DNA from 3 places in the Streptomyces sp. NPDC001502 genome. Region 2 is predicted to be linked to each of the others. Evidence: riboswitches for the same ligand, from Rfam matches in the RefSeq annotation. Region 2 holds a riboswitch; each other region holds the start of a gene.
What was found. Region 2 has a riboswitch for guanidine ahead of ACFY0D_RS32430 (MBL fold metallo-hydrolase). Riboswitches for the same ligand answer to the same signal wherever they lie in the genome.
Positions count from the first base shown of each region.

Region 1 (10,368 bases), on a different contig from region 2:
CGGAGCGAGGGGCCGTCCAGGGGCCGTTTGCGCTTCTTGACCTTGATCTCCACGCCGCCCCAGAAGGCGAAGCCCGTCACCACCACCCGCGGCGCGCCCGGCTCGGCCGGGCCCGGGTTGTCGCGCTGGTCGAACGCGCCCATGAAGCCGAAGCCCCGGACGTCCAGTTCCACCCCCGGCGGCACCGTGATCTGGATGCCGCCCATGACCGCGACGCAGTTGATCACCACCTCGCGCTGCGCGAAGTCCGCCTCGCGCAGGTCCAGCTCGCCGCCGCCCCAGAACGCCACCGCGTCGAACCGCGCCGGCACCGTCCACCGGCCCTTGCGCTGGAAGCCCGACATCACCGCGACGGCCGTCGCCGAGCTGCCCGCACCGCCGATCCGGCCCGTCCAGGGCTCGGCGGCCGCCGTCGGCCGGGCCACCGGCCCGCCCGCCGGCGCCGGCAGGTCCCGCGTCAGCGGCTCCAGTTCCGCGTACGTCCGCGACTTGTACACCGCGTCCAGCCGCTCCTCGAACTCCTCCATGTCGAGCCGGCCCTCGGCGACGGCGTCCCGCAGACGCTCCACCACCCGGTCCCGGTCGGCGTCCGACGCCCTCAGCTCCGGCAACGGCTTCTCCGGCCGCTCGTCACTCATGTGGACCAGACTATGCAGGGTTGTCGGCGAGTTGTACGACTTGGCCCCTGAGATCGCCCCCGGATCGTCCCCGGCTTTCCCCTGATTCAGGCGATGCGGGCCGGCGTCAGCCGCGGCCCGCGTACATCCGCGCGATCACGTCCTCGATGTCCGGCTCCCGCACCGACAGGTCCACCAGCGGATAGTCCGCCGCCACCGCCGCCACCAGCGGCGCCGCCGAAGCCCCCGCCGGGAACGCCAGCCACTGCCGCGGACCCTCCACCTTCACCACCCGCGCCCCCGCCACACTGATCGGCGCGAGCTCCCGCTCCAGGTCCACCACCAGCGTCCGCTCGCTCTCCCCCACCGCCCCCGCCGCGTGCAGCCCGCCCAGCGGTCCGTCGTACATCAGCCGCCCGTGGTCGATCACCATCACCCGCTCGCACAGCTGCTCGATGTCCTGGAGGTCGTGCGTGGTGAGCAGCACGGTCGTACCGAGTTCCTCGTTCAGCTGCCGCAGGAAGCCCCGCACCTTCGCCTTGCTCACCACGTCGAGCCCGATCGTCGGCTCGTCCAGGTACAGCACCTCCGGATCGTGCAGCAGCGCCGCCGCGATGTCCCCGCGCATCCGCTGCCCGAGCGACAACTGCCGTACCGGTACGTCCAGCAGCTCGGCCAGGTCGAGCCGCTCCACGCACCGCTCCAGGTTCTCCTCGAACCGCGCCCGCGGCACCCGGTACAGCCGCCGCATCAGCCCGTACGAGTCCTTCAGCGGCAGGTCCCACCACAGCGTCGTGCGCTGCCCGAACACCACCCCGATCCGGTGCGCGAGCCGCATCCGCTCCCGCGCCGGGTCGATGCCCGCGACCCGCAGCCGGCCGCCGCTCGGCGTCAGGATGCCGGTCAGCATCTTGATCGTGGTCGACTTCCCGGCGCCGTTGGGCCCGATGTAGCCGACCATCTCGCCCCGGGCGACCTCGAAGCTGATCCCGTCCACCGCCCTGACCTGGCGTTTCTCCCGGCGCATCAGGCTCACCCGGCGCCGTACGTCAAAGACCTTCTCGACCCCGTCCAACGAGATCAGCGCATCCGCCACAGCTCTAGCTCCCCGTGCTTCGGTACGAACGGACTCCCGCGCGCCACGCCAGCGACGCGGGCAGGAACACCACGAAGGCCACCAGCGGGCTCAGGTACGCGACCCACCCGGGCAGTCCCAGCGGATCGGGCCGCCCCAACACGTGCAGCGCCGGGAGCCAGTTGACGAAGGCCAGCGGGACGATGAAGGTCACCCCGCGCAGCAGGTCCTTCGCGAAGACCGTCGGCGGGTACTGCAGCATCGTGCAGCCGCCGTAGGTGAAGGAGTTCTGCACCTCGGCCGCGTCCCCGGTCACGAACTGGAAGGCCGCCCCGGTCACCATCACGGCCGCGAAGATGGCCGCCCCGGCGAGCACCATCACGGGCACCAGCAGCACCTTCCCGGCCGTCCAGTCCACGTCCAGGGTGCACACCGCCCAGCCCATCACCCCGACCCCCTGCGCGATCCGGCCCAGCCGGCGCAGCGCGAAGCGGTCCGCCGCGACCTGCGCGAGCACCGGGACCGGCCGCACCAGCATGGTGTCGAGCGACCCGTCGCGGATCCGGGCGCCGATCCGGTCGGTGTTCCCCAGCAGCAGGTCCGCCAGACCCAGGGAGGCCGAGCAGGACCCGTACAGCAGCGCGATCTCGGGCAGCGTGAAGCCGCCGAGGGCGTCCACGTGGGAGAACATGACGGCGATCGCGACGAAGTCCAGGAGGGTGATCGCCGCCTGCCCGACGGTCGTCAGGACGAAGGACATCCGGTACGTCATCGTGGAGCGGATCCACATGCCCACGATCAGCCGGTAGCCGCGCAGCCCCTCCAGAACCGGGCCGCGGCGCGGCGCCCCGCCCGCCGCGGCATCCCGCTCCCCGTCCCGCGCCCGCGCCCTCGCCGGTACCGCCTCCACCCCGGCCCCGGCCGCGGCACCGGCCTCGGCCTCAGCCACCCTGGACCACCACCTTCCGTGTCGCGGCCGACTGCAACAGCCGTCCCGTTCCCAGCAGTACGAGCGCCCACCCGGCCTGGAAGCCCAGCGCCTCGGCCGCGCCCCCGGCCCCCGTGTGCTTGCCCAGCAGGACATCCATCGGCACCTGCAGCATCGCCGCCCACGGCAAGGTCCGGACGAACTCGCCGAAGCCGCCCGGGAAGACGGTCAGCGGCAGCAGCATCCCGGAGAAGAAGATCGAGGCGACGGTGGCCATGACGTTGACCCCCGCCCCGTCCATCAGCCAGAAGGCCACCAACCCCACCATGTAGCGCAGCGCGAAGCTCACCACCAGCGCCAGCAGGACGGACACCAGGAACAGCAGCCAGCGCAGCGGATCGACGGGCAGTGCCAGCGGGAACGCCAGCGCCCCCGCCACCAGCGGCACCACCCCGCGGCCCAGCAACTGGAAGCCCGCCCGGCCCAGATCGGCCGCGAGCCACCACATCTGGAGGTCCGCGGGCCGGTAGAGGTCGACCGCGATGTCGCCCGTCCGGATCCGCTCCTGGAGCTCCTCCTGGAAGCCGCCGCCGATCAGGGCGGCGGCGGCCAGCAGCGACTGGCTCACCCAGACGAAGGTCAGCGCCTGCGACTGGTCGTAGCCGCCGAGTCCGGGCCGCTCGTCCCACAGCGCGATGTACGTGTACGCGACGATGAACCCGAACACGGTGTTGGTGAACACCCCGGCCGCGGTCGCCGTCCCGTAGGTGGCGTAGCGCCTGAATCCGCCTGCCGCGACGGCCAGGTGGAGACCCACCGCCCGACGCGCTCCGCGAGGCACTGCGCGACGCACTCCGCCACTCGCACCGTCATTCGCACCGTCACCCGCTCCGCCGCGCACTGCGCGACGCACTCTCCGGCGCACCGTATCCCTCCGTTTCCCACGTCGTTCCTACGTCGGCCAAAGCGCGCGAGCTTAGTGCGGAGGGGCGAGCCACGCGACCGATTTATGCCCGTCCGGAGCGGAATCAGCGGCCATCGGGTAGACACCATGAGGTACAGAAGTGGATATTTTGAACGGCGTCGAGGAGTCCTGGAGATGAGCGACCAGTCACCACCCCCGGGCTGGACCCCTCGCGACCCCGACACCCCGCCCGACGTACCGCAGCCGCGGGCAGAACCGTCACCGCCGGAGCAGGCACAGCAGGCACAGCAGGCACAGAAGGCACAGCAGGCTCAGCAGATGCACCAGGGCGGAGCGGGGAAGAAGGCGCGGCGCAGGAGAACCGGCTGGCGCCGCTTCCTTCCCAGCTGGCGCGTGGTCCTGGGCGGCATCCTGCTCATCGCCCTGCTGATCGGCGGCGCCCTCGTGGCCGGCTACCTGCTGGTCGACATCCCGCCGGCCAACGCCGCCGCCACCGCGCAGTCCAACGTCTACCTCTACTCCGACGGCTCCCAGATCGCCCGCGACGGCGAGGTCAACCGCGTCAACGTGCCGCTGTCGCAGATCCCCCGGAGCGTCCAGGAGGCCGTACTGGCCGCCGAGGACCGGGACTTCTACTCCGAACGGGCGGTCGACCCCAAGGCGATGCTCCGCGCCGCCTGGAACACCGCGACCGGCAAGGGCACCCAGTCCGGTTCGACCATCACCCAGCAGTACGTCAAGAACTACTACTTGGGCCAGGAACAGACGATCAAACGAAAGGTCAAAGAGTTCTTCATCGCGATCAAACTCGGTCGCGAGAAGTCGAAGAACTACATCCTTGAGGGCTACCTGAACACCAGCTACTTCGGCCGCAACGCCTACGGCATCCAGGCCGCCGCCCAGGCCTACTACGGCAAGGACGTAGGCAAACTCACCACCGCCGAAGGCGCCTACCTCGCCACCCTCCTCAACTCCCCCAGCGCCTTCGACGTCGTCGCCCACCCCCAGAGCCGCCCCCGCGCCCTCGCCCGCTGGAACTACGTACTCGACGGCATGGTCAAGAAGGAATGGCTGCCCGCCGCCGAACGCGCGACGACACAGTTCCCCGAACCGGGCAAGGTCCGCGCCGCCGCCGGCCTGTCCGGCCAGCGCGGCTACCTCGTCGAAGCGATCAAGGACTACATCGTCGACAACAACATCCTCGACGACAAAACCCTCGCCGAAGGCGGCTACCGCATCACCACCACCATCGACAAACGCCGCCAGAACGCCCTCGTCGACGCCGTCAACGACCAGATGGTCGACAAGCTCCAACCCGACAAGCGCAAGGCCGACCGGCTGGTCCGGGCCGGCGGCGTCTCCATCGACCCGGCCACCGGCAAGGTCCTCGCCATGTACGGCGGCATCGACTACACCAAGCAGTACGTGAACAACGCGACCCGCCACGACTACCAGGTCGCCTCCACCTTCAAGCCCTTCGTCTTCGCCGCCGCCGTCGAGAACGACTCCCGCACCCAGGACGGCCGCCGGATCACCCCGAACACGATCTACAACGGCGACAACAAACGCCCGGTCGTCGGCGGCCGCATCCGCTTCGCCCCCGAGAACGAGGGCCAGGTCTCCTACGGGAACATCACCGTCAACACCGCCACCGACCTCTCCGTCAACGCCGTCTACGCGCAGATGGCAGTCGACGTCGGCACCGGCAAGGTCAAGAAGACCGCCATCGACCTCGGCATCCCCGAGAACACCCCCAACTTCGTACCCGGCCCGGCCATGGCCCTCGGCACCCTGCAGGCCAGCGTCCTGGACATGACCCAGGCCTACGCCACCCTCGCCGACCACGGCCGCCGCACCCCCTACACCTTCCTGGAGAAGATCACCAAGGGCGGCGACACCATCGGCCTCCCCCAGCGCACCCCCACCCAGGCCATCAGCCGCGAAGCCGCCGACACCACCACGTCCATGCTGGTCAGCGTCGTGGACAACGGCACCGGTACGGCCGCCCTCGCCGCCGGCCACCCCGCCGCGGGCAAGACCGGCACCGGCGAACTCGACCGCTCGGCCTGGTTCGCGGCCTACACCCCGGACCTGGTCACCGTGATCTCGATGATGGGCCAGGACCCGGACACCGGAACCCTGGAATCCCTCTACGGCGCCCTCGGCGAGGCCCGCATCGGCGGCGGCGGCTACCCCGCCCGGATCTGGGCCGCCTACACCAAGACCGCCCTGGAAGGCACCGACCCCGTCGACTTCGACCTGGAACTCCAGCCCGGCGCGGCCCAGCCCCCGCCGCCGCCCAGCCCGGAATCCAACCCGCCGCAGGAAACCCCCGGCGAACCCTCGCCCAGCACCCCCGAACGCTCCACCCGGCCCTCCCCGTCGAACTCGACGGGCGGCCGCAACCAAGGCGGGCAGAACAACGGAGGCCAGAACCAGGGCGGCCAGGACAACGGCGGCCCGGTGAACGGAGGCCAGGACAACGGCGGCCAGGACAACGGCGGCACCACCCAGGGCAGCGACCAGGGCGGCACCACCCAGGGCACACAAGGCAGCACACAAGGCAGCACCCAGGGCAGCGCACAGGGCAGCGACGGAGGCCCGGCGGAAGGCCTGCGCCCGCCGTCGGCGTTCCTGGAGTAGCCGGGGCAGACCTCCGGTCAGTGACCGGAGGTCGCCTTCAGCCCCACCACGGCGACCAGCAGCAGACAGATGAAGAAGATCCGCGCGGCGGTGACGGGCTCACCCAGCACCGCCATACCGAGCACGGCCGCGCCGGCGGCGCCGATGCCCACCCACACCCCGTAGGCCGTACCGATGGGCAGGGTCTTCGCCGCGTACGACAGCAGCACCATGCTCGCGACGATCCCGGCACCCGTGAACACACTGGGCCACAGCCGGGTGAAACCGTCGGTGAACTTCATGCCGATCGACCAGCCGACTTCGAGCAGACCGGCGACGAGAAGAAGAACCCATGCCATGACGGCACCTCCGAGACATCGAGCGATACGGGGTGCGTCGTCTTGTCGTACCCGGTACGGCGCGTCTCGTCGGGTTCTCCTCCACCGTAGCAAAGGGCAGCGAAAAGGGCCGGTGACCTGCGCCACCAGCCCCTTCTCAGTCCTGCACCCGGACCTGCACCCGGACCTACAGGTACAGCCCGGTGGAGTCCTCCGACCCCTCCAGCCGCTCCGCGGCCACGGCGTGCAGGTCCCGCTCGCGCATCAGCACGTACGTCGCACCCCGCACCTCGACCTCGGCACGGTCCTCGGGGTCGTACAGCACCCGGTCACCGGGCTCGACCGTCCGGACGTTCTGCCCGACCGCGACCACCACGGCCCAGGCCAGCCGCTTGCCCACCGCGGCCGTCGCGGGAATCAGGATGCCGCCGCCCGAGCGCCGCTCGCCCTCCGGCAGATCGGACTTCACGAGCACGCGGTCGTGCAGCATGCGAATGGGCAGCTTGTCGTGGGTGGTGTTCTCGCTCACGCCCCGAACCTACCTGCCCGCGCCCGTCCCGTACCGCTCAGGGTCATCCGCGCTTGCGGCGCGCCGACACCACGAGCAGCCCGACCAGGCTCACCGCGACCAGCGCGACGGGCACGATCCGGTCGACGCGCGGAGCCCCGTCGTCGTGGCGCAGACCGTCCCGCAGATCCGTCACGATCCGGTTCACCGTGGCGAAGGCCCGCCCGGCGGTCTGGTCGACGGTCGAGGCGACCCGTGCCTTCGCGTCCCCGATGATCGTCTTCGGGTGCATGCGCACGCCGATCTCGTCGAGCGTCTCGGCGAGCTGCTCACGGCGGCGGACGATGTCCGCCTCGATCTGTGCGGGGGTCCTGGCTTCCGGCACCGCGCTGCCTCCGTCGTCGTCGTGGTCGTGTGGGGCGTAGTCCGCCATGAACAGTCTGTCAGCTTAGTCTCATGGCATACCGATCCCCTCCCGAGGAGAGTGTCACGATGAGCGAGCGACTCCAGCCGGGCGACACCGCCCCCGCCTTCACCCTGCCCGATGCGGACGGCAACGAGGTCTCGCTCGCCGGCCACAAGGGCCGCAAGGTGATCGTCTATTTCTACCCGTCCGCGCTGACCCCGGGCTGCACGAAGCAGGCCTGCGACTTCACGGACAACCTGTCCTTCCTGACGGGACACGGCTACGACGTCATCGGCGTGTCCCCGGACAAGCCGGAGAAGCTGGCGAAGTTCCGCGAGAAGGAGGACCTGAAGGTCACCCTGGTCAGCGACCCGGAGAAGGAGACGCTGACGGCGTACGGCGCGTACGGCGAGAAGAAGCTGTACGGCAAGACGGTCACCGGGGTCATCCGCTCCACGGTGGTCGTGGACGAGGAGGGCAAGGTCGAGCACGCCTTCTACAACGTCAAGGCCACCGGCCACGTAGCCAAGATCATCAAAGACCTGGGCCTCTGACCCCCGCCCCACCGGAACGGCCCGCACCATCCGGTGCGGGCCGTTCCGTTTATCGGACGTAACTACCCGCATATCGGTTCGTTGATCCGTGCGAGGCCACGAACGCGTGGCCGGAACGGAGGGGCCGGGGTGCCGATCAGCCCGTACACGAAGGAACGCCTCGCGGAGGCGGCGCGTACGTCGCGCACGCTGTCGGAGGCACTGGGGAAGCTGGGGGTCGACCCGAAGAGCGGCTCGCGGCGTTATCTGCACGACCGCATGCGGAAGCTGGGCGTGGACACGTCCCATTTCGAGCGAGCGGAAGCCGTCAAGTGGACGAGGGAGATCCTGACGGCGGCGGTCGCCGACTCGACGAACATGTGCCAGGTACTGCGGCATCTCGGCCTGGAGGTCGTGGGTGGCCACCACACCCATATCAGCAGGCGGGTCAAGGCGTTCGGCATAGACACCTCCCATTTCCAGCTGCCTTCTCCTGCCGGACGTCCCAAGACCCGACGCAGCCCGGAGAGTCTTCTGGTCAAGCAGCACGGACCGGACGCCCGGCGTGCACAGAGCGCGCACCTGAAGCAGGCACTCGCCGCACTGGGCGTGCCCGAGGTGTGCCGGATGTGCGGCACACCGCCGACCTGGCGAGGCCACCCGCTACCGCTGGAGGTGGATCACGTGGACGGCGACTGGCGGAACAACCTTCCCGAGAACCTGCGGCTGCTCTGCCCCAACTGCCACTCGACCACCGATACCTACCGCGGCCGCGCGAAGGGGCGCCGTCGATGAGCAGCGAAGAAGGAAGCCGCACGCGCGAACGTCGGGACCACGGGCGCCGCGACACGCCGGACCGAGAAGCGCTACGTGAGGCGGTCGCGTCGTCCCACTCGCTGGCGGAGGTCTTCCGGCGCCTGGGCCACGCCCGGCCCGGGACCCATCGCAAGGCGCTGAAGCAGCGGATCGCCGAGGAGGGCCTCTCCACTTCCCACTTCCTCGGGCAAGCACACCAACGTGGCAAGCCGGGGACCATGCCGATGAAGCCCGCGTCGGACATCCTGATCAAGCATGACGGCAAGCGGCGAACACGCACGCACCTGCTGCGGCGGGCGCTTCGCGAGGTCGGGGTTCCGGAGCTCTGCGGCATGTGCGGAACGCCGCCCGAGTGGGGCGGGCTACCCATGACGTTGGAGATCGACCACGTGAACGGCGACTGGAGCGACGACCGCCAGGAGAATCTGCGCCTGCTGTGCCCCAACTGTCATGCGATCACCAACACCTGGTGCCGGGGAGGCCTGCGCGGCCACTGAATCCGCTCCCGTGCAGGGCGTGACGCGCAGTAGAGTGTCTCTGGCGCGCGCCCGTACGCCAACGGCTGAGCGGTGGCCTTTAGGTGGCCATGTATGTCGGTTCGAATCCGACCGGGCGTACTCAGTACGACAAGGCCTGGCCTCCCGAGTCTCGGGAGGCCAGGCCTTGTTGCGTCAGCCCAGGAGGGCGCGGACGAAGGGGACCAGGGCGCGGAAGGCCTGGCCGCGGTGGGAGATGGCGTTCTTTTCCGCCGGGGTCAGTTCCGCGCACGTGCGGGTGTCGCCCTGCGGCTGGAGGATCGGGTCGTAGCCGAAGCCGCCGGTGCCGGACGGGGTGTGGCGGAGGGTGCCGAGGAGGCGGCCCTCGACGACGCGTTCGGTGCCGTCCGGGAGGGCCAGGGCCGCCGCGCACGCGAAGTGGGCCCCGCGGTTCTCGTCGGCGATGTCGCCGAGCTGGGCCAGCAGCAGGTCCAGGTTGGCCTTGTCGTCGCCGTGGGTGCCGGCCCAGCGGGCCGAGAAGATGCCGGGGGCGCCGTGCAGGACGTCCACGCAGAGGCCGGAGTCGTCGGCGACCGCCGGGAGGCCGGTGGCGCGGGCCAGGGCGTGGGCCTTGAGGAGGGCGTTCTCGGCGAAGGTGACGCCGGTTTCCTTGACGTCCGGGATCTCGGGGTACGCGTCCGCGCCGACCAGCTCGTGCGGCAGGCCGGCGTCGGACAGGATCGCGCGGAGTTCGGAGACTTTGCCCGCGTTGCGGGTGGCCAGGATGAGGCGGCTGGGCGTCGAGGTCATGCGCCCATTATCCGGGTCAGCCCGGGGTGCAGACCTTGGAGATCTCGCTGGCCGCGTCCGCCACCGGCTGGATGTCCGGGACGCTGTTGCCGCTCTCGATCGAGGTGCGGACGTTCTTGACTGCGGTGTTCATCGAGTCGATGGCCTTGCCCAGGTCGGCGTTGTCCGTCTGGTCGCCGATCTTCTTCAGGTTCGACTCGATCTGGTTGAGCGCGTTCTGGGCGTCCTGGGGGCTGTTGCCCGCCTGGGAGACGGCCTGCTGGAGGTCGTTCGCGCCGTCCGTGATGGCCACGGCCGTGTTCGCGCAGTCCATC
Region 1 covers NZ_JBIAVW010000041.1:25,985-36,352, reverse strand. The annotation lists gene ACFY0D_RS39145 (DUF1707 domain-containing protein) at 1-638, opposite strand, end outside; gene ACFY0D_RS39140 (ATP-binding cassette domain-containing protein) at 745-1,713, opposite strand; gene ACFY0D_RS39135 (ABC transporter permease) at 1,718-2,641, opposite strand; gene ACFY0D_RS39130 (ABC transporter permease) at 2,634-3,437, opposite strand; gene ACFY0D_RS39125 (transglycosylase domain-containing protein) at 3,720-6,188, shown strand; gene ACFY0D_RS39120 (multidrug efflux SMR transporter) at 6,206-6,526, opposite strand; guanidine-III (ykkC-III) riboswitch at 6,558-6,627, opposite strand; gene ACFY0D_RS39115 (GroES family chaperonin) at 6,693-7,034, opposite strand; gene ACFY0D_RS39110 (DUF3618 domain-containing protein) at 7,078-7,398, opposite strand; gene bcp (thioredoxin-dependent thiol peroxidase) at 7,506-7,973, shown strand; gene ACFY0D_RS39100 (HNH endonuclease) at 8,103-8,747, shown strand; gene ACFY0D_RS39095 (HNH endonuclease signature motif containing protein) at 8,744-9,265, shown strand; tRNA gene ACFY0D_RS39090 (tRNA-Leu) at 9,313-9,385, shown strand; gene rdgB (RdgB/HAM1 family non-canonical purine NTP pyrophosphatase) at 9,440-10,054, opposite strand; gene ACFY0D_RS39080 (hypothetical protein) at 10,071-10,368, opposite strand, start outside.
Region 1: linked by a shared signal. The riboswitch ahead of ACFY0D_RS39120 (multidrug efflux SMR transporter) and the one ahead of ACFY0D_RS32430 (MBL fold metallo-hydrolase) in region 2 are both predicted to bind guanidine.

Region 2 (10,368 bases):
CCCCGTCTCCATCAACTCCTCCTCCGGCGCTCTACGTTGAAGGCGGGCGCGGGTATCACGGACCTTCGAGCCCTGCGCGTGCCTCCGCCTCCCGGCCGGTCACGCGCAGAAGGACCCCGTCATTGTGCCTCCCGTGGGGAGCTCGCGCCTCCCCACTCCAGCTGGACCGGTGCCTGGCCGCCCAGCTGGAGTGGGGTCGGGGAAGGCCCACTCCACCCAGGACGGGGAGCTCTACGTGATGTGCTCCACCGCGGACGCGACCACGTCGTGGCCAACCGGGCGCACAACGTGGCCCGGGCGAACGCCGTGGGACGCGGCGCGACCGAGACGGTCACCTTCGAGGCGACGGGCGGTTGCGCCGTCGTCGTGATCAACAAGGCCGGGAAGGGCACGTACCGGACCTCCTCCACGTCGTCGCTCCGACGTCGTAAGCGGGGCGGGCGGTCCGGATGCCCCGGTCCGCCCGCCGCCGGGGATCGGTGGATCCCGGCTGAGTAGGCATTGCTCACGACGCCCGGCCGCGCATGCGTAAAACTCCGACCCATGGGCCTGTCGAAGGGCATCATCCAACCCTCAACCGGCGGTTGCGGGAACAATCCAGAGGAGTGCGTTTCCGTCATGCGAAGAAGAAAGTTCCCTGTTGCCGTTCTGGCAGTGGCAGCTCTCTTGGGAGAAATGTTCTCCGCATATGCCACCTTCTCCGCCTTCTACCGCCCTGGCATGGAACGGTCCATCGGATGGATTGCCGCGGCGTTCTCCTTGAGCCTGCTGCTCTCGGTGATCCTCGCCGTGCGCGGAGTTACTCTGATCGGCCCTGCATCCTTTGTCGCGGTGGGGCTGGGAATCCTGGCGTCAGGGATTGAGCGCGGCGAGACAATCAATGCGGTCATGGGGGCGGTGTGCCTCGCCGCCGGGCTGTCGTCCATGTTCCTCATGGTGCGCTTCTCCCATTTCTCCCTCGACACGCCATGGGGGCTGGGGGTGGTCGCCGGCGCGGAGCCGAGGGAGTGTCATACCAGGCTGTGCCGCCTCCCCGATCTCGACGAACGCCTCCTTCCGCTACTGGAAGACACGGTGCACAGGTACTCGCTGGGGGAGCTCCGCGCTGCGACGAGGCTGTGCTGCGAAACGCGGTATTCGGACAATGGAGTCTTTCAGCGGGGAGCATACGTCGGGGCAGTTCCCTTGATCGAGGCCTGCATTCTCACCGAGACGCTGGTCCTCATTGCGATCATCCACACCGAGGGGCACGGAGTCGCCCTCGTGGGGAGGCTTCAGCAGACCATGGTGAGCGGGCTGTCCGACCGGGAGGCCGGTGCGGGAGAGCACGGAATACACGTCAGGTCGGCGTGGCTGGGTTCCGCCGAGGCGTCGAGCTACCCCTTCCCCCTCGACGGCGGCGCTGCCGGCGAGGAATTCATGGAAGAGTTCCGTGAATTGCTCACTGCGGCCCGGCACACCTGACGGGCCCCTCACGGCTCGTGCGGCCGTATCACGGTTCATGGAAGCAGTCGGTCGGCCAGCTCTTTGCGTGTGGTGATGCCGAGCTTGTTGTAGATGCGCTGCAGGTGATTGTCGACGGTACGTATGGATATGGTCAGTGCAGCGGCGATGTCCTTGCTGAGCAGGCCCCTGGAGGCGAGCAGCGCGATTTCGCGCTCTCTCCCGGTGAGCCGTACGACAGCCTCACGGGCCATGAGAGCCGGGGTTCTGGCTCCCTCGCACCGGGCCGCGAGATCCTCGGCCCGGACGGCGGCGGCGCTGGCCCGGCGGGTCTCCCCCGCCACCCTCAGAAGGGAGGCGGCGGTGCTCGCCGCCTCAGCCGCCAGCAGGTCCGCTCCCATGGCCTCCATCTCGTCGGCGGCGACGAGCAACCCGTCGGGGTCGTGCGCGGCCCATGCGGCGGCAAGATCGGCACGGGACCGGTGGAGGCGCCCGGGGCACTCCGCAGCGATCTCCGTCAGCCGCCCGGCAGCCTCCCCGGCCGCCCCGAGCCGGACAAGATCGGTCAGCAGAACCGCTTCTGACGCTGTTTCCCCGCGCTCGAACGCCTCCCGGGCGGCGGCGGTGAGCACTGCTCGTGAGCGGGTCAGCTCACCGCGGGCGACGTACAGCCAGGCCTCGCCGAGTCTCTCTTCGGGGAAGAACCCCAGAGCGGGAAGCCGACCGCGTTCGGCCAGGGCCGCTTCCGCCGCTTCGCCATCCCCCTGCAGCGCGGCGGCTGCCGCCAGACCCGCCAATGCCATCGACAGCACCACCGGGGTGTGCGGGCGGGACGCCCGGACCACCTCTGCGAACCAGCGCCGCGCCTGAGCCGGATGTCCGGCGGCCCATGCGCCACGCGCCAGATAGAAGGCCAGCAGCCGGCGGTCCGCGGTCACACTCGCGTCCGTAAGGCCCGCGAAGGCCCGCTCGCCCGCTTCCTGGGCCTCGGCCAGGCGACCGCTCTCCGACAGGGCCAGGACGAGAACCGCCCGGTGGGCGACCTCGTGCGTGGCCGTGGAGTGGGTTTCGCCGGCGGCCGAGCTGAAAGCGATGGCACGTCGGATCCAGCCCTCGGCCTCCTCCCCACGCCCCGTGACCGCGAGGGCCATGGACCTCGTCATGGCGGCCCACAGCCATGTCGTGGCGTCCGGCGCCTGCGTGCCCTCATGTTCGAGGTCCTCGCTCAGGGCGAGGCTGTGCCTGACGTCTCCCACGGTGAGCGCGCCGGCAGCCTCGTTGACCAGCAGGACGCGGAGACCGAAGGCGCTGGTGACCCGGCAACGGGCGGACTCGATGACGTCGAGAAGCCTTGCGTAGGGCGCTCCCACCCCCCACATGAGGTTCTGTGTCCGGACCGGGAGCACGGACAGGACTTCCTCTTCTGTCGTGGCCATGGCGTCGGCCTGGGACAGCACGTCCTCGGCCTGCTGGAAGTCACCGGCCTCGTAGAGCGTCTTCCCCAGCAGCAGCTGGATCCGGAAGCCCCGGTGCTCCTGCGGGATCGCCCGGAGGAGACTGAGCGCGCGGGGGTACTCGCGGGCGTGCGCTGCCAGGGCTGACGCGCGTACGAGCAGAGCCGGGTTGGCCGTGCCGGTGGCCGCGAGCTTGTAGGTGGCGAGGTGGACCGCGTCCTCCCGGCGACGGGCCCCGATCCGCTTCAGCAGATGGACCTGCCGCAGCAAGGTGTCCCTGCGGCACTGGGCAGTCATGTCCGCGCGCAGCACCTCTCCGTAGAGGGGGTGGGCCAGCCGGACCGCTGAGCGTCGTTCCTCCTGGACGACGACGATCAGCCCCGACTGTTCCAACTGGCTCAGCACCTGCGGTTCGGCGTCCCTTTCCAGGTGGCCCAAGGACAGCGGTTCGCACAGGGACAGAACGTCCAGCACCTGTCGGCCGGCGGGTGGGGCGACGGAGAGCCGGGAACGGATCAGATCGGTCAGACGCCGCGTGCCCGGCAGCCGGTCCGCGGTCATGTCCCAGATCTCGCCGTCGCAGGTCAGCACTCCGGCAGCCACTGCCCCCACCACCAGCTCCCGCAGGTAGAGGGGGTTGCCGCCACTGGTCGTCAGAAGGTGGTTGACCGCGCTCCTCCCGACAGGCCCCTCCAGGACCTGTTCCAGCACCGTCACGACCTGCTCGCGGCCGAACCCGGCGAGGTCCACCTGTCGCACGGCGTCCCCGTGCCCGAGCGCGGTCACCGCCAGCGCCTGGCCCTCTCCCGACCGGACCGTTCCCAGCAGGAAGATCACCCCGGCGTCCATCAACTGCCGCAGCAGCATCGCCGAGGTCGCATCGAGCAAGTGGACGTCATCGACCAGGATCACCATGCGGGGCCGCGGCGCACCCGGCCGCGACAGCAGCCTGGCCACACTGGCGAACCCCGAGACCGGGTCGGACAGATCGGCACCGTCGGGCAGCAGATGGGCGATGGCGCCCAGGGGAACCGACGCCGCCGCCGCTGTGGCAACCGCCCTGCCGACCCGGTACCCGAGCGCGACCGCACGGTCCAGGCACTCCTCGGCCAGCCGGGACTTGCCCACTCCGGCCGGCCCGAAGACCAGGAAACCGGCGCTGCGGGGTTCCGGCACGACCTCGTCGAAATCCCTCATTTCGGCCTCGCGCCCGACCAGCGGCCAACGCTGCAGCACACGGTTTCGGTTCATTCCTCTGGCCCCCCGTTGATTGGCCTTTGCCCGGTTGTGCGGACATCCGCGGTCTGCGCGGCCGCGCTCGGCAACCTGAGCTGATCGAGCGCTTTACGAGCTCGACCGGGTTGGTGTGTCGGCAAGGAGAACACGGCCATGCGGGCTCCGGTGCTCCTCGCCCGCCTTTCCCCGTGCGGCAATTCTCCTTCGATACCATCGAAGAAGGGGCCGGAGGGGATATGCGGCGTCGCGGGAGCAGGCGGCGTATCCGCGACTCAAGCGGATCATAACCGACCGCGAGCAAGCAAAGGTCTTCACCCCTGACGATGCCGAGATCGCGTGGGCGGCGCAGCCCGTTCGGCATGCGCAAGGAGCCCGGACAGCGGACGACTTGGTCCAGACATCGGGAGCACGCCGAGCGGGCCGGCCCCGTCGCCGCGAGCGTGATTCCGCGTCAGGATCGTCATGAAGACCGGACCCTTACCCAACTGAACCTCTGAACGCCGGGATGAACTGTCATGTCATTCGGCATCGAATTTCAAATGCGGCTCACCTTTCCCTCCACCGATGCAGGCCCGTGGCGTTGTTCGTCGTTGTTCATCAGAATGGCGTCGAAATCAACGAACCCGACGTCCAGGATGCGATCTCCTGAAACGTTCGCGAACGTTTCCCAAGCATCGGATCGACCGGCGAAGGACTTCGGCCGGCCCGATCGCGCCTGGATGAGTAGTGCTTGCTCATGTGCCAGGGCTCCCGCGCACGGTTGAGTCCTCCACGGCAGCCGCCCCCGTCGCGGTGTGGCCGCTCTTCCCGGCTCTGAGCGCAAAGGACCCCCGTGCACGACCAGCAAGCCCCGCGCAGCGGTCGCACCCTGCCGACCGCCCCCGAAACGCGTTCCATCGACTACATCTCCCCGGACGAACGTCACGGCAGGCTCTGGCACCAGGGCCCGTTCTGGTTCTCCGGCAACTTCGTCCTGACCACTCTCGTGATCGGCTTCATCGGCCCCTCGATCGGCCTCAGCGTGGGCTGGTCGGTGACGGCCGTGGTCCTTGGCGCCTGCTTCGGCACGTTCTTCATGGCGGTCCACGCCAACCAGGGCCCCCGTATGGGCCTGCCCCAGATGATCCAGTCCAGGGCCCAGTTCGGGGTCCGGGGGGCCGTCGTACCCTTCACGGCCGTCATCTTCGTCTACTTGGGCTTCAACGTCTTCAACACCGTGCTCGCGGCCCAAGGACTGGGACGGATCGTCGGCGGCGGCCCCTGGCTCTGGTACCCCGTCCTCGCCGTGGTGTCGGTCGTGCTGGCCGTGGTGGGCCATGATCTGATCCATTTCGTACAACGCGTCCTGACCGGGCTCCTCATCCTCGTGTTCGGGATACTCACCGTCGGAACCGTCGTTCAGTGGTGGGACGCGCCGATCTCCGCGCCCGCGACCGGCAGCCCGTGGACGTCGTTCCTGACCGTCTTCGCCGCTGCGGCCGGCTACCAGATCAGCTACGCCGTCTACGTGTCCGACTACTCCCGATACCTGCCCGCGGACGCCAACTCCCGCTCCGTCATCTGGTGGACCTACGCGGGTGCGGCCGGCTCCGCGGTGTGGCTGATGTCCCTGGGCGCCTTCATCGGCAGCCGTCTGCCCGCCGACGACGCCGTCACCGGCTTGCTCCGGACCGGGAACGGCATCGTTGCGGGCTTCGGCTCACTCGTCGTGCTGGTATCGGCTCTGGCCCTGATCAGCGTCATGGGCGTCAACACCTACGGTGCGATGCTCACAGCGGTGAGCGCGGTGGACGCCTTCCGGCGGGAGCAGCCGACGAGCCGCCTGCGGGCCGCCGTTGTCGTATCCGTCGGCGCGGTGGTGCTCGCGGTGGCCCTGTCCCTGCCCGACGACTACCTGGCCGGCTTCAGCAGTTTCGTCCTGCTGATGCTCTACTTCCTGGTCCCGTGGACCGCGGTCAACCTCGTCGACTACTACGCCATCCGCAAGGGTCGGTACGTGATCCGTGACATCTTCGACGACCAGGGCATCTACGGACGCTGGTCCTGGCGCGGCCTGGCCTCGTACGTCATCGGTCTGGTCGCGATGATCCCGTTCATCTCGACCACCTTCTTCCGCGGACCGGTCGCGGAAGCCATGGACGGCGCCGACGTCTCGTTCCTCGTGGGGCTGCTGGTGAGCGGCATCCTCTACGCCGCGCTGGCCGGAAAGCGGAATGCCGCGTCTCCCCTGGCGGAGGCCCGACCGCCCAAGTCCGTACGGAGTATGTGAGCCGTCCGCGGCCCGGCAGGCGGCCGCCGGACCGGGTGGATCACCAGGACACGGCCGGGTGAGGCTCGGCAAGGAGGGAATCAGGTCATGCCCGCGGATCCCGGAACAGCGCACGTCGATCCGACCGCCCTGATCGATGACGTCAACTCCCGTATCGTCCAGGCGCTCAGCGCGCACGACCCTGCCGAACTGCATGCGGCCGCGGCGTGCACGGGTGTCGGAGTCGGCGAGACCTTCGCCGGTCGCCTCTGGACGGGCGGCGTCTGCCCTCTGGTCCGGCGCTACCCGACGGGCGAGGCATTCACGGCGGCGCTCACGGACGGCAGTCCCGATGCCTTGAGCGCGGCCGTCGAGGTCCTCGCCGTGGTCGCGCCCGCCGCAGCCATGTCCTTTGCGCTGGAAGTGATGCGGATCGATCTCGGCGGTTTCACCTTCGGACACAACCGCGTTCCGTTCGAGCTCGTGATGCGGGGGCGCGCCGAGAAGATCATCAAGCGAGACCTCCGCTCGGCGTCGCCTGAGATCCTCCTCGACATGCTCCGTCGCCGGTCACTCGCTCCCGGCGAGATCCCGAAGAGCAAGATCGCGGACATACCGGTCGCTGCCCTCATCGCCTGCGTGAGCGCCGGCGAGCTCCGCTTCGACCAAGCCGAGGGCGCGGGCCTCTTCAGCGAGCATCCGGCACTTCAGGATGGCGCGGGGCTGCTCGACGCGCTCCTGAAGACGCGCTGGTTCTCCGCGGTGGACGGCCACGATGGAGGCCTCACGCACTGGCTCGCGCATCGCCTGGCCGAGGCCCGCTACGCACCTGCTGTTCCCGCGTTGCGCGAGCTGTTCACTCGGCAACGGCGATTCCTTGCCACCGCCGGGCAGAGCCTGCTTGAGATCGGGACGCCGGAGGCCCTCGAAGCCGCAGCCTCGCCTCTGTCGCTGGCGGGCGTCCCGATCGACGAGTACGACCGTCACGATCGCCAGACGATCGCGATCGATGCGCTGCTGCGCGCCGACCCCTCGCGTGCCTTTGACGTCCTGGCGCCTCTGTTCGAGGAGCAGGCGCTCCGTTCCGGCGACAACCGGAGCGAGTCCGCCAGGACCGTACTCGAAAAGCTCGCGCCCGCGCAGGCGACTGCCGAGCCTCGCTGGATCGAACGATCCCTGATGGCCGCGCAAGACCGCGAGCTCGGCGCGACGGCGCGAGCACTCCTCGGCCGGCTCGACCCCGGGATCGTGGACGAGGCCGCGGCTCGTGTGAGGAAGCGCAAGCGCAAGGCAGCGGCCAGGAGCACGGTGAAGCCACCTGCTGGCGATCTCATCGAGCGCTATCGCGCCGGCGAGCACGAGCGCGTGTGGGAGGAACTGGCCGCGCTTGACCGGAGACCACCGAAGGCGCTCGCCGCGCAGGCCGAGGCCGTCGCAATGGAGACGATGGAGTGGGTGCGGTGCGGCTTGGAGGCTGTCGTTGAAAGGCTGCGCGCCGAGGCGTACCCCTTCCACAAGAAGGCGCGCGCCCTCGTCCCGCCCCCGCGCGACGCACTCCGGTCCGTGAAGAGGGTGGAGAGGCTCACGGGCGGACGCCTGCCGCTTTCGCTGCGCGCCTTCTATCTCGTCGTCGGCTCAGTGGACCTGTCCGGCAGTGCGGAAAAGTTCCGCCACGACCCGAACAGGCACGGCCCGGAGCCGAAGAGGCACGAGATCGTCCACGTCCCGGAGAAGTACCCGTTCATGTACCTCTCGCACTTCGATCCCCTCGTCGTCCTTCCCCTCGAAGAGGCTGTCGCCGAGGCGGAGAGGTGGGCCCGCGAGGAGAGGGATGGTCTTGGCATGAATGCGCCGCTGGACCTGACGATCGGTCCTGGCCCGTCGTTCAAGGCGAACCCCCGCGACGCGCAGCCGGAGCCGGTCGACACCGTCCGCCTCCCCGGACCCTTCGCGGACGTGGAGCTTCACCGCGGGCGCGGTGGGACCGCCCCGTTCGTCGGACACCTGCGGGGATGCCTCGCATGGGGCGGATTTCCCGGCCTGGCCGGCAAGAGTATCCGGCCGCAGGCCGCTCTGGCTGCGCTCACGCAATCCGTCGTGCCCTTCTGACCACGTGGAGACCCGGTCACCCGGTGGCAGTCACCTGCTGCGGGAGGGGACCGGTGTTGCCTTCCGGACATCCGGTCGGTAGGAAGCGCGAGCACTCAGCCACAGATGCCGGGCAGCAGAGCCGTAGATCATTCTCGTGGTAGCGTCGCGGCGGAGGCCCGTAGGTGCCCACCCCGGACGAGATGTGCGCCGTACCCGGCCCGCCAAGACGACGCACTCAGGAGGCGTCATGGCTGCAGGTACATCCTTCATCGATTTCGACGGCCCGGCTTCTCGGCCTCGCGAGTTGGACGTCCGCTGGATCCACGGCTCGCCCTCGTCCAAGCACAACACCGACCCGGACATCCAGGTCTACGAGTACGACGAGCACACCGTCATCCTGCGGCAGAACATGGCGATCAACTACGAAGCGCCGTTCCTGTTCCTGCTGTTCGGCAACGACCGGGCAGTGCTGATCGATACCGGCGCCACAGCGTCAAGTGAGTTCTTCCCCTTGCGTCTGGTGGTGGACCAGCTCGTCGACGGCTGGCTCGCCCGCCACCCCCGCCAGGAGTACCACCTGCTGGTGCTGCACACACACGCCCACGGCGACCACATCGCGGGCGACGGCCAGTTCGCCGACCGTCCCGACACCACAGTGGTCTCGGCAGAACTCCCCTCGGCCTGGAAGTATTTCGGATTCGACGAGAACCCCACCGCCACGGCGAGCGTCGATCTGGGAGGCCGCAGGCTCGACTGCCTGGCCACCCCCGGGCACCACGAGGCAGCCGTCACGTTCTACGACCCGTGGACCGGGTTCCTGCTCACCGGCGACACGGTCTATCCGGGCCGCCTCTACATCCAGGACCGGAACGCCTTCGCCCGGACCATCGACCGGCTGATCGAGTTCTGCGAACGCAGACCGGTCACCCACGTCATGGGCTGTCACATCGAGATGACCACCGAACCGGGCGTGGACTACCCGGTCCGCACCACCTACCAGCCCCACGAACCCCCACTGCAGATGACCACCGGCCACCTTCACGAGATCCGCGCCGCACTCGACGAGATCGGCAACCAGCCCCGCCGGCTCGCCTTCCCTCTCTTCGTCATCTGCCCGGACGAGTGAGCCACGCGCAAAGCCACGGCAGTACCAGGTCCTGCGCAAAAGGCCACTTCGAGTGAGCGGTCAGCCGGCAGCCAGGACGTCGGAAAGACTCACGGCGGGGGGCCGAGCACGGCTGTCAGCGTGCGCCGCCGGCGCTCGGCCAAGGTGGCGACGAAGACCACTGCGTCAGCGTTGGCCTGGTCGCAGGCCTGAGCCACCTCGCGGACCTTCCCGTAACTCAGCAGGGTCCGCGAGGAGTAGGGCAGAGTCATCTTCCGGACCCCGCCGTCCGAAACGCCTCGTCGCTGCACGATCTGCACGGCGACCCGCGCGCCACGCGCTGCCGGTTCTGTGGCGGCCGACGACATGAGCGTGTCGAAGTCCTTCTGCTTCGCAGAGAAGTAGCCGACCAGGACCACATCAGCGCCCTCTGTCGTGAGCCGGAACGCCTGGCGCCGGGCCGGCTCCGGCGACACACGACGAGCCGGGCGCCTGTCGCGTCTTCGGGGCTGATGCATGCGCCACAGGCCAAATGCCTGGCCACCTGCATCGATACCGGGTTTCCCGCCGGCCCGGCTTGGCGAGCGAGGTCATGGCCATGCGTTGATGACGGCGATCGTGACGGCGGCCTCGTAGCGGACGGCGAGCTTGTCGCATCTCGTGGACGCGGGCCGATGTCGCGAGTTGGGTGAGTAGCAGTTGCTCATGCGCCTCGACGCAGGTGACCGGTTGACTGACCGCAGCAGTCGGCCGGCCGGCTGCCGGTGCGGCGGGAGGCATACTCCCCGGCG
Region 2 covers NZ_JBIAVW010000024.1:8,272-18,639, reverse strand. The annotation lists gene ACFY0D_RS32460 (hypothetical protein) at 1-12, opposite strand, end outside; gene ACFY0D_RS32455 (hypothetical protein) at 241-498, shown strand; gene ACFY0D_RS32450 (hypothetical protein) at 544-1,464, shown strand; gene ACFY0D_RS32445 (LuxR C-terminal-related transcriptional regulator) at 1,500-4,148, opposite strand; gene ACFY0D_RS32440 (purine-cytosine permease family protein) at 4,966-6,402, shown strand; gene ACFY0D_RS32435 (hypothetical protein) at 6,490-8,490, shown strand; guanidine-III (ykkC-III) riboswitch at 8,641-8,708, shown strand; gene ACFY0D_RS32430 (MBL fold metallo-hydrolase) at 8,720-9,598, shown strand; gene ACFY0D_RS32425 (hypothetical protein) at 9,688-10,053, opposite strand.

Region 3 (10,368 bases), on a different contig from region 2:
GATCGTCCACGAGTACGGTCAGTGGGCCGAGGAGCGGAGCGATCCGCGGTGGCGGATCGAGGCCGTGTGCACGGAGCCGCCGCCGGCTTCCGACCCGGCCGAGCGGCTGCTGCGGGCCACGGCCGCCCTCACGGCCGCGGGCCTCGCGCCGAAGCCGCCGGTCTCCTGCGGAGAGGACAACGGCTCAGGGGACGGCACGTACCACGTGATCGGCTACGGCACGGACGACAGCACGGTGTTCGTCAGCACGCTCGGCCGGTTCGCCACCGGTGACGACGACGATCCGGACGTGCGCCGAGCCCTCGAATCGGCCGGGTTCCGCTGGATCGACCAGGCCGTCGCCTCGATCGAGGTCACCGGCCTGTGCGTGTACTACTTCGGCAGCCGCGACCCGTTGAAGGCCGACACCTTGCTCTTCTACTGGCAGGACTAGGCCGGTTCCTGCCGGTCATCGTGCCGACCTGATGAAGACGGCGCGAGATGGGGGCACCCTTGTGGCTCCTGCCTAGGCGACCGTGAGCACGATCTTGCCTTGGATGTGCCCCTGGGCGGCGCGTTCGTGCGCGGCTCGGGCATCCGCGAGCGTGAACGTGCTGTCGATCGCGACGCGGACCGTGCCCGTGTCGAGCAGGCGTCCCAGTTCGGCAAGCTGCGCGGCATCCGAGCGGACCTGGGTGCCCGTGACCGTGACGCCCAGCTTCGCGGTCTCTTCTTCGTCGAATTCGCCGAAGAACACGGGGAACTGGGAGCCTCCGCGCTTGAGCGTGCGCAGGAAGCGCTTGCTGTGGGGGCCACCGACGGCGTCGACGACGAGGTCGACGTCGTGCACGAGTTCCTCGGGACGGTTCCTGGTGTAGTCGATGAACTCGTCGGCGCCGAGCTCACGCAGGAACGCTTCATGCTTGCCCGAGGCCACCGCGATGACACGTGCCCCCTTCCACTTGGCCAGCTGTAGGGCGAAGTGCCCCACGCCGCCCGCGGCGCCGTTGATGAGCACCGTCGTGCCGGTGTCGAGTGGCACCGGGCGATGCCGCGCCGCCTGGAAGGGGGAAGGGTGATCGTGTCCGAGCTCGATCAGGAACTGCCACGCCGTAAGCCCGGCCATCGGTGCCCCGGCAGCGTGCACGTGATCGATGTCGGCCGGCTTGAGTGCGAGGTCCGAAGCAGGCGCGGCGACGTACTCGGCATAGGTGCTGCCGTCGAAGCCCGGGAAGCGAAGGAGGCCGAAGACCTCGTCACCGACGGAGAAGTCGTCCACATCCGCGGCGACGGCCTCGACGACGCCTGACAGGTCCGTTCCCGGAACCACGGGCAAGCTGAACTCCGGTCTCAGCTCAGGAGGCAGGTTGGACATCCCGTCCCGCAGGTACCAGTCCGGGGGGTTGACGCCGACAGCGTGCACACGGACGAGCACCTCACCCGGCCCCACCTCGGGGAGGGGCACCTCTTCGTACCGCAGCACTTCAGGGCCGCCGTGCTCATGGAGCCGGATCGCCCTCATCGTATGTGTCGCCATCGATTCCTCCAGCCCGCGCTGCGGGATAGGCTTAGCGGATCAGTGATCCACATAAACGGACCACTGATCCGAATATATGGACCACTGATCCGTTTAGTCAAGAGGGACAGATGCGCGCCGACGCCAGGAAGAACCGCGACCAGCTGCTCGCAGCAGCGGGCGCCGCCATCACCGAGCAGGGTGTCGACGTGTCGATGCGCGACATCGCGCGCAGGGCCGACGTCGGACTCGCGACGCTGCTGCGTCACTTCCCGACGCGCGAGGCGCTGCTCGATACCCTGCTCCGCACGAGCTTCGGCGAGCTGACCGCCAAGGCGGACACCCTGGAGGCGTCCAGCTCGCCCGGCGACGCTCTCGCTTCGTGGCTACACGACTGCGTTGCGTGGACGACGGAGTATCGGGGCGCGGTCGCGCTGATGGCAGCCGCCATCGAGGACACCGAGTCCGCACTCCACGCTTCGTGCGTCACTCTGCGCGCCGCCGGTGCGCGGCTCCTCACCCGCGCCCAGGACGCAGGCGCGGCGCGGACCGACATGGACGGCGCCGATTTGTTCGCGCTCGTGGCCGCGCTCGCTTGGCTCGGCGATCAGCCCTCGCTCGCTCCCCGCGCCGATCGCCTTTTCGGTGTGGTCGCAGACGCGATCCTGACCGGCACGGCGAGCAGCGATGCCGTCGGGGAGGGCCACTCTCGCGCCCGGGGCTGATCCCGACCGCGGCAGCTCGGTACGGCGGTCGCGTCGCTCCTCGGGAATGCGTCGGAGGTGGCGAGTTCGGACACGCCGACGCGGTGTGACGCCACGTCACCACCGTGCGGGATCCGGCCTCTTCACTGTGTCCCGTGCAGCCCAGGGAAGGCCGGGGTCGACGCCTGGCGCCGGCGACCCGAACGCGGCGCCACGTGCAGGGCGCAGGTGAAGCTGTGCGGCCGGACGCGCCGCACAGCTTCACACACTGTTCAGTCAGCAGTCGTCGCCGTAGCCTCCGCCCCAGTCGTCATCGTCGTCGTACCATCCGTGGTCGTCGTCATGGTCCCAGCCACCACCGGCGACGTAGGTGACAGCGTGGGTGGGCGTTGCCGCGGAGGCGGTGCCTGCGGCGCCGAGGGCAGCGCCACCTGCCATCAGAACGCCGATGGCGGACACCGCGAAGAGACGCTTGATTCTCAGTGCTTGCATGATTCAGCACCCTTCTCGTTGTGTTCCATGCCGCGTAGGTCCTGGCCGGCCGAGCGCCGCTCGAACCCCACCTGCTTCCACTTGTCCGGAGATGCGTCGCACGTGCTGGTCGCACGTCGAACTCCTCGGAGCAACGCAGGAGGAACAGCGGCCAGACCGGTACAGAACGGCCCGCAGAGCAGACCGACATGACCTGGCGTGCAGCGCACGGCCCACATGCCTCACGCACAGATGTCATGAGAGCTTGTCGGCCCATACGCGGAGGTGAGGCTGTAGCCGCGGCCGCCGTCACACTGCGTTGACCGGCCGCGGACGTCGGACCAGCGCGTGGACATCTCGCCGTCGCGCCCTGGCGCGTAACCACGGGATTTGGGTGACTCCCGCAGTTGCGGCCCCCACCTCCCTTCGAGTGTAGCCCTCCACCCAAGGGCTGTCCCGCAAGTGATCCAGGCCCGGCCCTCACCGGATCCCGTGAGGGCGAGGTTGTGGTCCGGCGCCACGGCGGAGTAAGCGGAACGGCATGGTCCCCGTCGGCCCGGTACGCGCCCTGCCGGCACCGTTGCGTTCCGCCCTATGATCGTCACTCCGCGTACGAGGGGGGCTGGTATGGGGGCAGGCGGGGCGGCATCGCAGCGGGCGCAGGACGCGCGGCGGCAGGAGCGGTTACTCCGGGAGCAGTGGCAGGCCGCCCGCCGGCAGGCCCTGCGGTGGGGTGCGGTCGGCGAGGGCGAACAGCGGGTCCTCGCCCAGCTGTTGGTACTGACGGCGCGCGGCTGGCGGTTGCTCGTCGACCGGCAATGGTCCGGAACGGCGACGGCCGAGGCGGACATGCTGCTGGTGGGGCCCGGCGGTGTCTTCGTCATCGACGTCACCGCCGGCGGCGAGCCGGACGACGCACACGCGGCCGGGCTGCTCGCCGCCACGAAGGCCGCCGAGAGCGCGGTGGCGTCCCTCGGCATGTCGCCGGTGGCGGTCCAGCCGCTCGTGGTGTTCGCCGGGCAGCGTGTCGACACGAGCCGCGGCCGGATACGGCTCCTGGGCGAACACGAGATCGGCCCCGTGCTGCTGTCGCAGCGGCACAGGCTGCGCGCGGAGTCGGTCCGGGCGATCGCCGATCATCTGGAGCGGGTGTTCCCGGGCTACGCGGGGTCGGCGGTCGACCAGCAGATGCCGCAGGCGCCCGAGCAGCACCGACCGAGCTCCCCTGACGGGCTGTTCGACCTGGAAGGGCTGCGCGACGCGGCCTTGAAGGGAGCGATGCAGGCGCCGATCGAGCAGTGGATGACCTTCCTCCACCCCGATCAGGTAGCACTGGTGCGCCGCAACTGGGCGGGCCCGGCCCGCATCAGCGGACCGGCCGGTACCGGCAAGACGGTCGTCGCCCTGCACCGTGCGGCCCATCTGGCCCGGCGGACGACCGGCCGCATCCTGTACGTCACCTTCGCCAACAACCTGCCCCGGGTGCAGAGCACCTTCCTCAGGACCATGGCCCCGGCCGTCGCCGACCGGGTGGACTTCCGCAGCCTCCACTCCTGGGCCCAGGAGTTCCTGCAGGAGCGGGGCATACCGGTGCGGCTGCACGGGGACAAGGCCGAGACCGCCTTCAGTCTCGCCTGGAAGAACGTCGGCCGCGAGGGCCGCCTGGCCGGCCTCGACCCGGCCCCCACGTACTGGCGCGAAGAGATCGACTACGTCATCAAGGGGCGGGGCCTCACCCGCTTCGAGGAGTACGTGACCCTCCCCAGGCGGCGGCGCAAGGCGCGCCTCCACCGTACGCACCGGCAGTCGGTCTGGGAGCTGTACGAGGCGTACGAATCGCTGCGCGGCGAGCGCGGCGTCCACGACTTCAACGACGTCCTCTCCCTGGCCCTGGCCGAAGCGGCACGCCGGCGCGAGCGGCCCCCGTACGCGGCCGTCATCGTGGACGAGGTCCAGGACCTCACGCTCGTCGGCGTGCGCCTCCTGCACGCGCTCGTCGGTGATGTGCCGAACGGTCTGCTGCTCGTCGGCGACGGCCAGCAGACCGTGTACCCGGGCGGCTTCCGTCTCACCGACGCGGGCATCGACATCCGCGGCGACCGCGGACAGGTGCTGCGCACCAACTACCGCAACAGCAAGCAGATCCTGGACGCGGCCCTCACCGTCGTGGCCGACGACGCCTTCGAGGACATCGACGGCCTGCGCACCCCGGGGCGCCGCGACGTCGACCTCACCTACCACGACGGGGACGTCGTACGCGTCACGAGGCCCACGGTCGACGCCCACGACAGGGAACTCCTGGACGCCCTGCGTTCCCTGCCCGACGGTGGGCGTGCCGACACCGCCCTGCTGTGCCCCTCCATGCGCGCCATCGGCCACTACCAGCGGTTGCTCACCCAGGCGGGCATCCCGGTGTGCCAGTTGGAGCACTACGACGGCCGCGCGGTCGACGCGGTGAAGCTGGGAACCTATCGCAGGGCCAAGGGCCTGGAGTTCAAGAACGTCTTCCTGCCCCGGCACGATGCGGTGTTCGCGAAGGGGACGCCGGCCGGCACGGCGGGCGGTACCGCGGGCGGTACGGAGACCTCGGAGACGGCCCGGGAGCGCGAGGAACTGCTGCGCAGCCAGCTCTTCGTGGCGATGACCCGGGCTCGTGACCTGCTGTGGCTCGGCAGCGTCACCGCATAGGGGAAGACACCCCCTAGAGGATGGGGAGGCGTGCTGCCAGGGTGCGATGCGTCCTGGCCGGTCGGCCACGGCTTGTCCAGACTCGGTCGGGCGGAGCCATCCGCTTCGAGCGAGGAGTAGGGCAGGTATGAGGAACGAAGCCAAGGTCGTGGCCATCACCGGAGCCAGCAGCGGGATCGGGGAGGCGACGGCGCGGCGGCTCGCTGCAGATGGCCACCGGCTGCTTCTGGGCGCGCGCCGCAGCGATCGGCTCGATGCGCTCAGCCATGAGATCAACGAGGCAGGTGGTACCGCCGCCTTCCAGCGGCTGGACGTCACCGACGCCGGCGATGTACGGGCCTTCGTGGCCGCCGCCCGGGAGCGCTACGGCCGAATGGACGTCATGGTCAACAACGCCGGGGTGATGCCGCTCTCGCCGCTGGACGCGCTGAAGGTCGACGAGTGGGACCGGATGATCGACGTGAACGTGCGGGGCGTGCTGCACGGGATCGCCGCCGCCCTGCCGGTGATGCGCGCCCAGGGCGGCGGGCACTTCGTGAACGTCGCCTCCGTCGGCGCGTACGAGGTGTCGCCCACCGCGGCTGTCTACTGCGCCACCAAGTATGCCGTCCGTGCCATATCCGAAGGGCTGCGCCAGGAGTCGGACGGCTCCGTCCGGGTCACTCTGGTCTCCCCGGGGGTGACCGAGTCGGAGCTGGCCGAAGGGATTTCCGATCCTGCCGCGCGCGAGGCCATGAAGGCCTATCGCGCCGTGGCGCTGCCGGCGTCCGCCATCGCCGACGCCATTGCCTACGCCGTCGCCCAGCCGACGGAGGTCGACGTCAACGAGATCGTCGTACGCCCCGCTGCGAGTGCGCAGTGACCGCGGGGGCCGAAGGTGCGTACGAGGACCTGCTGCGCCGACTGCGGGTCCTGGAGGACAAGGAAGCGTTGCGGCGGCTCATGATCCGCGGCTGGCGGGCGCTGGACCGCAAGGACTGGCGGACCTGGATCGAGTGCTGGGCCGAGGACGCGGTGCTGGAGTTCGGGCCGTGGGGAGAGATCCGTGGGAGGGAGGCGGTCCGGGCGAAGGTGGAGGAGGCGGAGGCGCACTTCCCGAGCATGCAGCACCACATTCTGAACATGGACTTCCAGGTGGAGGAGGACCGGGCGACGGGCGTGGGGTACATGTGGTTCGTCGCCGTGACGGGGAGCGGGCAGAGCTCTTCGCCCTACTCCATGGGCGGTCCGTACGACTGGGACTTCCGCCGGAGCCCCGAGGGCGGCTGGCACCTGGTCCGCCAGAGACTGGGTGTCTGGTGGACCGATGGGGAGGAGGCGCCGGGCCTCGGCTAGGGGGTGTCTTGTCGGTCAGGCCGGATCAGCGAGCGTGCGTGCCAGGCACCGCGAGCCCGGCCTGATGGGCGAAACACCCCCTGGGCCGTCTCGTCTCCTGACGGCCGACGGTCCAGGTCGTGAACGGGCAGCGGCAGGTGTGTCGCCCTGCTCGTACGCCGACACGTTCCGCAGAGCCCTCGCTGGCAGTTCATCCACGGCAGGGCGGACGACGCCGAGGAACTGGTGTCGTCCGTGGAGCAGCGGATCGAGGAGGAGAAGGGCGAGCGGCTCCCGCCGCCTGCCGGTGAGATCACCATCCACCAGCGCAAGAGCATCGGCTTCGGGGCCGGACCGGCTACTGCTTCGCCGTGATCGCCGCGGGCAACTTCCTCGGCCCCCTGCTGCTCGGGAAGCTGTTCGACACGCTCGGGCGCCGGATCATGATCTCCTCCACGTACCTGCTCTCGGGTGTGCTCCATCGCCTTCTTCCACGCCCTCGGCACCGCGGCGGGAGGCATCAGCGGACCGCTGATCTTCGCCGACCTCACCGAGTCGGGTGGGGTCGGCGGCCCCGACCGGGATCCGGCGCCGACGAGGGCTCCCGGCAGGGTCACCGGCGGTGGTACGTCCGGGGGGTTGCGCGGTGTGTCTGCGCGACCGGTGGAGGTGGAGTCCCCTTCAATGGCGCCGCATGACCTTCTCCGCACCGCACCAGCCGTCCACGCGCGCCACCGCCCCGTACACCCGCCGGTCGGTCCTCACGGGAGCCTTCGCCCTCGCCGCCGCCACGGCACTGCCGCTCGCCACGGCGGGGCGGGCGTCCGCCGCCGCCCCGGACATCATCGGCTGCGCCGCCTGGGGTGCGCGGGCGGCGTCCGAAGCCGTCGTCGTCCTGGACAACCGCCCGGAGCGGATCATCGTCCACCACACGGCGACGGCGAACGTGACGGACTACTCGAAGCAGCGCGCCTTCGCCCTCGCCCGCGCGATCCAGACGTACCACATGGACGCGCAGGGCTGGATCGACACGGGTCAGCACTTCACCGTCAGCCGCGGGGCCTTCGTGCTGGAGGGACGCCACAACAGCCTCGCGGAGCTGCGCACCGGCACCCGCCAGGTGCGGGCGGCGCACTGCGTCGGACAGAACACCGTGTCGATCGGCATCGAGAACGAAGGCACGTACACCTCGCAGGACCCGCCCGCGGCCCAGTACGCGGCCCTGGCCGACCTGTGCGCCCACATCTGCGACCAGTACGGCCTGGCCGCGTCGGAGATCTACGGCCACCGCGACTTCAACGCCACCGCCTGCCCCGGCGACCACCTCTACGCACTGCTCCCGACCCTCCGCAAGGACGTCGCCGCCCGCCTCGGCACGCCCGCGCCGGAGGAGGCGGCCGACCCCATCGAGGAGCTGGTCCGCCAGGCCACCGGCCGGCCGGCCTCGGAGTACGCGGAATACCTCCCGGCCGGTCTCCTGCCCTGACGGTGCGCCGCCGCCCCGGGCCACCACCCGGGGCTACAGCCGCCAGTACGTACCGGCACGGGAATCGACATGCACCACGTGGCGGCCGACGCGCACCACGTGGTGGTCCGGGCCGGACCAGGAGCCGCAGGCGCCGTCGGCGGCGGGCAGCGGGGTCCAGATCTCCAGGAAGGTGCCGCCGTCCGGGTTGGTGCCCCGCTCGACGAGGTTCGCACCGTCCCACCGGAAGGTGCCGGCGTCTTCCCCGGGCTCGCCCGTGAGGTGGTGGAAGTGCACCTGGGAGCCGTCGAAGGACGTCGTACCGGCGAAGCCACGGCTGTCGGCGTAGTACGACCCGGCCTGCAGCCACACCACTTCGCGGTCCTCGACGAGGGGTCCGCCGTTGCGGCTGATGCCGCGCCGCAGCCAGGCACCGTGCTCGGGCACCGGGACGCCGGGGCCGTCCGGGACATGCCCGGCCGGCCCGGGCTCAGGCGCGGTCATCGGCGGCAGGCTCGATGGCCTCGGCGTCCTTGGTGTCCTCGGCGGGCTCCTCCACGGCCAGGAGCGTCAGCGGTACGTTGCCGCGTACGGCCTGCGAGTACGGGCAGACCGCGTCCGCCCGGTGCAGCAGGGGCTGGAGGTCCGCCGCCCGCCACCCGGGCAGGCTGACGGTGAGCGCCACCGCGAGGCCGTAGCCCGCGGGCGTGTCCGTGGTGCCGAGCCGGACCTCGCAGGCCACGCGCGCGGTGGAGGCGTCCGCCCCGAACTCGGCGGCGACCTCCGCGAGCGCGGAGGTGAAGCAGGCGGCGAAACCGGCCGCGAACAGCTGCTCGGGGTTGGTGGTGCCGGGCACCTTCTTGCGCGGCGGGGCGAGGCGGACGTCCAGGCGTCCGTCGTCCGTGCGGACGGATCCGGTACGTCCCCCCGCGGCGTGCGCGGTCGTCCGGTACAGGCTGCGGGTGAGTGGCACGGTCATGACGTACGGCCCATCTTGCTCGACGAGGACGCTGCCCGGGTGCGGACAGCGGACGGCGCCGCTCGTGCGGCACCTCGCGTCGTCGTGCGTAACCGGGTACGGCGCATCTCGTCCGGGGCCGTGGACCGGCCGCCGGACAATCTAGCAACGCGCTCCGCGGCCCGGAGACATCCTCCGCGGTGAAGTTCCTCACGGGCCGCGGCGCCGACCCCGGTCGCCGGCGCCGCGGCCCGCTTCCTACACTCGCCCCGTGGACGCGATGAGATGTACGTACTGCGGTGGCGTCGGCCTGGAGCCGGGATTCGTCGAGGACGCCGGGGAGGGGGCCCGGGGGTACGCGCGCTGGATCGCCGGGGCGCTGGAACGCGGCATGTTCGGCGGTGCCAAACGGCTGGGGAAGCCCCGGCGGCGCATCGAGGCGTACCGCTGCCCGCACTGCGCCCACCTGGAGCTCTTCGCCACCGAATCCGTCTGACGGCCGGCCGCCGTGCCCGGGGTCAGGGCGCGTGGTGCCGGATGCCCCGCTGACCGGGTACCCGGGTCGACCGGGGAGCGCCCGAGCGGCGATGGCCGGCCCGCTGTCGCCGGCCCGGGAACGGGTTGCGCCGCACGGTGGCGCTGGGGGCCGCGATCAGAAGGCCGACAAGTGCGAGGACCGCGACGAGGATGAGCACGTTGACGAGATTCATGGTCCTGCCTTTCGTCGAGTATTGACTGCCTGTCACTACATCTTGTTACCAAATCACGGGACGTTAAACACAGAGGGTGACTGGAGATGCTGTGGAGGCCGCGCCGGTGCCGCGCCGGTGCCGTGCCGGCAAAGGCCGCCGGAGGCACGTCACTTGGGTTCACACGGCCAGGTCGACGCGTACCGTCTCCACCCAGGGCGGGGGCGCGGGCGGGGAGTTGCCGATGAGTGCGGCGATCAGCCGGCACGACGGGGTCTCCTCCGGCCACGGCGTGTACCCGTCGGTCAGCACGACCACGACGTTCGGCCGGTCGGGCAGGGCCAGGGCCGCACCGATGCCGACCCGCATGTCCGTGCCCCCGCCACCGGCCAGGGTCACCTCGCCGGCACTGCGCACCCGGGTCACGGCATGCACGTCGGCGTCGCACGCGAGGACGGCGACCCGGTTCCCGCCGACGCCCACCTCCCGCAGGACGCCGGTGACTTCGGCGAGGGCGGCCGCGAGGTCGTCCGGGCCCATCGATCCCGAAGTGTCGATGACGACGGCCACCCGCGGCAGCGGCC
Region 3 covers NZ_JBIAVW010000005.1:434,411-444,778, reverse strand. The annotation lists gene ACFY0D_RS11600 (hypothetical protein) at 1-433, shown strand, start outside; gene ACFY0D_RS11595 (NADP-dependent oxidoreductase) at 506-1,516, opposite strand; gene ACFY0D_RS11590 (TetR/AcrR family transcriptional regulator) at 1,627-2,220, shown strand; gene ACFY0D_RS11585 (hypothetical protein) at 2,476-2,691, opposite strand; gene ACFY0D_RS11580 (UvrD-helicase domain-containing protein) at 3,298-5,358, shown strand; gene ACFY0D_RS11575 (SDR family oxidoreductase) at 5,486-6,220, shown strand; gene ACFY0D_RS11570 (nuclear transport factor 2 family protein) at 6,217-6,693, shown strand; partial or broken gene ACFY0D_RS11565 (MFS transporter) at 6,835-7,242, shown strand; gene ACFY0D_RS11560 (peptidoglycan recognition family protein) at 7,367-8,158, shown strand; gene ACFY0D_RS11555 (hypothetical protein) at 8,192-8,641, opposite strand; gene ACFY0D_RS11550 (Ohr family peroxiredoxin) at 8,628-9,116, opposite strand; guanidine-III (ykkC-III) riboswitch at 9,190-9,252, opposite strand; gene ACFY0D_RS11545 (hypothetical protein) at 9,376-9,591, shown strand; gene ACFY0D_RS11540 (hypothetical protein) at 9,614-9,805, opposite strand; gene ACFY0D_RS11535 (VWA-like domain-containing protein) at 9,965-10,368, opposite strand, start outside.
Region 3: linked by a shared signal. The riboswitch ahead of ACFY0D_RS11550 (Ohr family peroxiredoxin) and the one ahead of ACFY0D_RS32430 (MBL fold metallo-hydrolase) in region 2 are both predicted to bind guanidine.